Metabacillus sp. B2-18: one gene and its partner. The protein of the gene in region 1 interacts with the protein of each later gene in a pairwise test. Links are inferred from orthologs where the notes say so. Each region holds a gene or a part of one and is shown on either strand. Other genes may lie near its edges.

Region 1 (3,183 bases):
CAAAACATACTGCTCCACACGTAACTTTAATGGATGAAGTGGATGTAACAAATTTAGTTTCTCATAGAAAACAATTTAAAAATGTTGCAGCAGAGCAGGGTATTAAGTTAACATATTTACCGTACGTAGTGAAAGCTCTTACTTCAGCACTTAAAAAGTATCCTGTACTTAATACTTCACTTGATGACAAAACAGAAGAAGTTGTTCAGAAGCATTATTACAACATTGGTATTGCTGCTGACACTGAAAAAGGTCTTCTAGTACCAGTTGTGAAAAATGCAGAGCGCAAATCTGTGTTTGAAATTTCTGATGAAATTAACGGACTTGCTACAAAAGCGCGTGAAGGTAAGCTTGCACCAAATGAAATGAAAGGTGCTTCTTGCACAATCACTAACATTGGTTCTGCAGGTGGTCAATGGTTCACTCCAGTAATTAACCACCCAGAGGTTGCTATTTTAGGTATTGGACGAATTGCAGAAAAACCTGTTGTTCGTGATGGAGAGATTGTTGTAGCTCCGGTTCTTGCTTTATCATTAAGCTTTGACCACAGAATGATCGATGGTGCTACAGCTCAAAATGCTCTTAACCACATCAAGCGTTTACTTAACGATCCACAATTAATTTTAATGGAGGCGTAATCGATGGTAGTAGGAGATTTCCCAATTGAAACAGATACTCTTGTCATAGGAGCAGGTCCAGGCGGATACGTTGCAGCAATCCGCGCTGCACAACTAGGACAAAAAGTAACAGTAGTTGAAAAAGCAACACTTGGAGGGGTTTGTTTAAACGTTGGTTGTATTCCTTCAAAAGCGCTAATCGCTGCTGGACACCGTTATGAAGAAGCTAGACACTCTGAAGATATGGGTATCAAAGCTGAAAACGTAACTGTTGACTTTTCAAAAGTCCAAGAATTTAAACAAGGTGTTGTGAAAAAACTAACTGGCGGTGTAGCTGGATTACTTAAGGGTAATAAAGTTGACGTAGTTAGTGGTGAAGCATACTTTGTTGATAACGAAACTGTAAAAGTTATGGACGAAACGTCTTCACAAACTTACAAATTTAAAAATGTAATTATCGCAACTGGTTCACGTCCAATTGAAATCCCTGCTTTCAAATACTCTAAGCGTGTATTAGATTCTACAGGTGCATTAAACCTTCAGGAAATTCCTAATAAGCTTGTTGTAATCGGTGGCGGATATATCGGAACTGAGCTTGGTACAGCGTATGCTAATTTTGGTACTGAAGTAACGTTTATCGAAGCTGCTGACGAAATTCTTGCTGGTTTTGAAAAACAAATGAGTGCGATTGTTAAACGTAACCTAAAGAAAAAAGGAAATGTTGAAATTCACACAAAAGCAATGGCAAAAGGTGTGGAAGAAACAGACAACGGTGTTAAAGTAACATTTGAAGTAAACGGTGAAGAAAAAACTGTTGAAGCTGATTACTTATTAGTTACGGTAGGACGCCGTCCAAACACTGATGAACTTGGTTTAGAGCAAGTTGGTGTTGAAATGACGGATAGAGGTGTTATCAAAATTGATAAACAATGCCGTACAAACATTCCAAACATCTATGCAATCGGTGATATTGTTGAGGGGCCACCTTTAGCTCATAAAGCTTCTTATGAAGGTAAAATTGCTGCAGAAGCAATTGCTGGAGAAAAAGCAGAGATTGATTACTTAGCTATTCCTGCTGTTGTATTCTCTGAGCCAGAATTAGCTTCTGTAGGTTACACAGAAGCTCAAGCAAAAGAAGAAGGCATTGAAGTGAATGCTTCTAAATTCCCATTTGCTGCAAATGGTCGTGCGTTATCACTTAACAATACTGATGGTTTCTTAAAACTTGTAACTCGTAAGGAAGATGGATTAGTAATTGGTGCACAAATCGCTGGACCAAGTGCTTCAGACATGATTTCAGAGTTAGGATTAGCAATTGAAGCTGGTATGACAGCAGAAGATATTGCAATGACAATTCATGCTCACCCAACATTAGGTGAGATCACAATGGAAGCTGCTGAAGTTGCAATTGGTAGTCCAATCCATATCGTAAAATAATAAAGAAAAGGCTGACTATTAAAGTCAGCCTTTTTGCATGTATTTTTTTCTATTTCGATAGAGCGCTTGAAACAGGCTCTAATATATCTTCTTTTGATACGACGGTTCCTTCGATTTGTACTAAAACTTGTTTCTTATCAATAACAAGAAGCGAAGGAAAAGTTTCAATTTCGAATTGATTATGATCTGTTTTCTCTGAGATTATTTTCATATTCTCAAATTCCTCTGGGAAATTCTTTTTAATGTCCAATAAGGCATCATAATAGACTGCTTCACGCTGAATATTTTCATCATCGGAAAAAAACACTAGTTGTTTGTCTTGTGGAATATCTTCATTTAAGGGACCTTCTGAAAACAGCAAATTTTCACATGAAGAAAGAACAATGACTGGTATGATGAAGGCAATAAGTATTGATCTTTTCATCCATGTCCACCTCTTTTTAATAGAATAAAATAGAACAAAATAATTATTTATGTCAGAATTTCATTTATAAAATTCAAAAATATGTATCTAAATTAAACACATTTTATCATAATAATTCAATTTTCTTCCTATTGTCATCTATTTGTTACATAAATGAAAAATATAATGAAGTTTCTATACAAATAATTAAGATTAAGTTTCAAAATCCCTGAAAGAATCTTATATTTTTGCATAAGAATTGATAAAGGGGGAGGATGAAATGAAAAAAACATGGAGCTTGCTTTCTGTTACTCATCTCCTTTTGTGGAGTAGCTATAGCGTGATAGAATGGCTTTCAAAAAAAGATAGCTTATTAGCAAAAATTATCTTATTGGTCATGTTTTTCTATCTTTCATATTTAATTGCCTATACTTTAATAAAGGCGAGGAAAAATGCGATATACTTTTCTCTTTTTTCTCTCCTGCTATTTGCTATTGCAAATCAAATTATTTTGTTTATTTCGGATTGAAAAAATGAGTACCATATTGGTACCCATTTTACTTTTTAACAATATTTTCTTGTTGCAATGATTTTAATAATGAGAAAACAATTAGGATTATATTCACTGCAAAAGAAAGTGATCTAATACTGCAAACAGAGCGCCGATACTACGTTTAAGTTACTTAAATATTTAATTCCTTTATTAAGAACAGTTTGTACTGATAA
Region 2 (3,147 bases), 1.3 Mb from region 1 along the record:
ACAAGTATTCTTTGATCAGTTTATTGCTGCAGGTCGTGCAAAATGGGGTCAAAAATCTGGGCTTGTTATGTTATTACCACATGGATTTGAAGGACAAGGTCCCGAGCATTCCAGTGCTAGGTTGGAGCGTTTCTTACAGTTAGCTGCTGAAGATAGCTGGCAAGTTGCGAATTTAACAAGTGCATCTCAATATTTCCATATATTACGTCGTCAAGCGGACTTGCTAAAGCGTGAAGAAGTAAGACCACTTGTTATTATGACGCCAAAGAGCTTACTAAGAAATCCACAAACTGTATCAGATCTAAATGAATTATGTGAAGGAGAGTTCAAGCCAGTTATTGAACAACCAGGACTAGGCACTTCTCCGGAAAAAGTAAAAAGACTTCTTTTATGCACTGGTAAGGTAGCTACAGATTTAACTGATAAGTTAAATACGATTGAAGGCGATCTGGATTGGGTTCACATGCTAAGAGTTGAGGAACTATATCCTTTCCCTAAGACAATTATTACATCTATTTTGGATCGTTTACCAGCTCTTGAAGAAATTGTTTGGGTTCAAGAGGAACCCCAAAACATGGGAGCATGGACGTTTATTGATTCAAAATTAAGAGAAATTGCACCTGAAGGAGTTCAGGTGAACTATATAGGTAGAAGAAGAAGACAGAGTCCAGCGGAAGGTGATCCGAATATCCACAAAAAAGATCAAGAACGGATCGTTACAGAAGCATTAACTTGGAATAAATAATTATTTAACCATTAATCATCATTTAAATTGAAAAATGCGAGACTTGCTGTTATCATATTATCGCGTTAAATTGATATAGATGTAATAAAAGTGATTCTTTTAACAAGCAAGTTTCTCAAGGGGGAACCAACAATGGCTGAAATTAAAGTACCAGAACTAGCAGAATCTATTACTGAAGGAACGATTGCACAATGGTTAAAACAACCAGGTGATGTTGTTGAGAAGGGTGAATACCTTTTAGAAGTTGAAACAGATAAAGTAAATGTTGAATTAACTGCTGAATTTTCTGGAGTTTTAAAAGAGCTACACAAAGAATCAGGTGATACTGTTCAAGTTGGAGAAACAATTGGGATAATTGATGAGAGTGGTGAAGCTTCTCCTTCACAACCAGAGCAAACAGAGACTAAACAAGAAGCACCGGCGCCACAAGAAGCTCAACAAAACAATGTTGAAGTAACGGAAGAAGAGAAAAAACAACGTACAATTGCCTCACCAGCGGCACGTAAGTTAGCTCGTGAGCGTGGAATAGATTTACAACAAGTTCAAACAGTTGATCCACTTGGCCGCGTACGTAAACAAGATGTTGAAGCACACTCGGGTCAAGAAGCACCAAAACAAGAATCGAAACCAGCTGCACCAAAAGCTGCTACACCAGCCGTACAGGATGATAAACCTGGTAAACCAGTAGAAAGACAAAAAATGTCTAGACGTAGACAAACGATTGCAAATCGATTAGTAGAAGTTCAACAAACAGCTGCTATGTTAACAACATTTAATGAAGTAGATATGACTGCTGTTATGGAAGTTCGTAAACGTCGTAAAGACAAATTTTTCGAACAGCATGATGTTCGTTTAGGCTTCATGTCCTTCTTTACAAAAGCTGTTGTTGCTGCATTAAAACAATATCCACTTCTTAATGCTGAGATACAAGGCAATGAAATTTTGGTGAAGAAATTCTATGATATTGGAATTGCGGTATCAGCTCCAGATGGATTAGTTGTACCAGTTGTTCGTGATGCAGATCGCTTAAACTTTGCAGGTATTGAAGGAGAAATTCTTGATCTTGCTAAGAAAGCACGCGATAACAAATTAAGTCTTTCTGATTTACAAGGCGGAACATTTACGATTACAAATGGTGGTGTTTTCGGATCATTAATGTCAACACCTATCCTAAACGGACCACAAGTTGGTATTTTAGGCATGCACAAAATACAGCTTCGCCCTGTTGCTATCGATGAAAATACAATGGAAAATCGTCCAATGATGTACATTGCCCTTTCATATGATCACCGAATTGTTGACGGAAGAGAAGCAGTAAGCTTCTTATCAACAGTGAAAGAATTACTTGAAGATCCAGAATCATTATTATTAGAAGGATAAGTTTTTAATAAATCTAAGAAGGTTGGCACTAAATGTGTCAGCCTTTTTTCTTTTACTATCAGCAAGGATAAGTTTTATGAATTATAGTATAGAAAACTAAGGCTTTTGCCATTAGGACTTGGCAATAAGCTGTTTTTTTTCTATTAATTCAGTTTTGCTGATTGAATTATTTTAAAATTTAATTTAAATTATCCTAGTAAAATGATAAAATGTGTATTTATATAATATATTTTTCAAAGGTTGATTTTATATTCTTTTGAAAGAAATCTTTGATCAGTAGGATTTTGAGGTGATGTTATGAATAATTCTGTAGAACAATGGTCGTCCAAGCTCTCTTTTATTCTTGCGGCTGCCGGGTCTGCAATTGGTTTAGGAGCGATATGGAAGTTTCCTTATGTTGCGGGGACTAGTGGGGGCGGTGTATTTTTTCTAATCTTTATTTTATTTACTTTACTAGTAGGACTACCACTTCTATTAGGAGAGTTTGTGATAGGTAGAAGTACGAAAAAAGATGCCATTCAAGCATACAAACAAATTGCTCCGAATTCCTCTTGGCACTTAATTGGAAGACTTGGTGTAGTGACTTGTTTTATCTTGTTGTCTTTTTATAGCGTAGTAGGTGGCTGGATCTTAATTTATCTATTTAAAGCTGTTACAGGAAATCTTAGTGGCTTAACAGAGCAGGAGTATGGTGAGTTATTTGGTACTAGCATTTCGGATCCGATTTTAACCGTTTTTGCACAGTTATTATTTTTACTTATTACAAGTTTTGTTGTTTCTAAAGGTGTTTCAAATGGGATTGAAAAAGCAAGCCGAATTATGATGCCTGCGTTGTTTATATTATTTGTCATCTTGATTGTTCGTTCTATTACACTAGATGGCTCCATGGAAGGAATTATTTTCTTTTTAAAGCCTGATTTTACAAACGTAACATCTGAGACGATTTTATATGCGATGGGACAATCCTTTTTTGCCCTAAGTGTTGGAGTGTCAGTTATGGTAACTTATAGCTCTTATTTGTC

What was found.
Region 2: the proteins of lpdA (region 1) and odhB interact in binary tests that used the Escherichia coli proteins (3 or more experiments, as listed by UniProt). The link is inferred for Metabacillus sp. B2-18 from one-to-one orthologs.

What each region holds. Positions count from the first base shown.
Region 1 is NZ_CP088245.1:1,753,013-1,756,195, forward strand. What follows is about bases 1-2,847. They hold lpdA (dihydrolipoyl dehydrogenase), read left to right. Parts: upstream 1-641; coding sequence 642-2,054; downstream 2,055-2,847. Other genes in these bases: LPC09_RS08795 (dihydrolipoamide acetyltransferase family protein), read left to right, coding at 1-638; LPC09_RS08805 (hypothetical protein), read right to left, coding at 2,104-2,478; LPC09_RS08810 (hypothetical protein), read left to right, coding at 2,738-2,847. Outside these bases: more of LPC09_RS08810, read left to right, coding at 2,848-2,986. UniProt on the Escherichia coli protein: Lipoamide dehydrogenase is a component of the glycine cleavage system as well as of the alpha-ketoacid dehydrogenase complexes.
Region 2 is NZ_CP088245.1:3,007,992-3,011,138, reverse strand. The notes cover bases 191-3,001. They hold odhB (2-oxoglutarate dehydrogenase complex dihydrolipoyllysine-residue succinyltransferase), read left to right. Parts: upstream 191-877; coding sequence 878-2,125; downstream 2,126-3,001. Other genes in these bases: LPC09_RS15165 (sodium-dependent transporter), read left to right, coding at 2,423-3,001; sucA (2-oxoglutarate dehydrogenase E1 component), read left to right, coding at 191-745. Also shown: more of sucA, read left to right, coding at 1-190; more of LPC09_RS15165, read left to right, coding at 3,002-3,147. UniProt on the Escherichia coli protein: E2 component of the 2-oxoglutarate dehydrogenase (OGDH) complex which catalyzes the second step in the conversion of 2-oxoglutarate to succinyl-CoA and CO(2).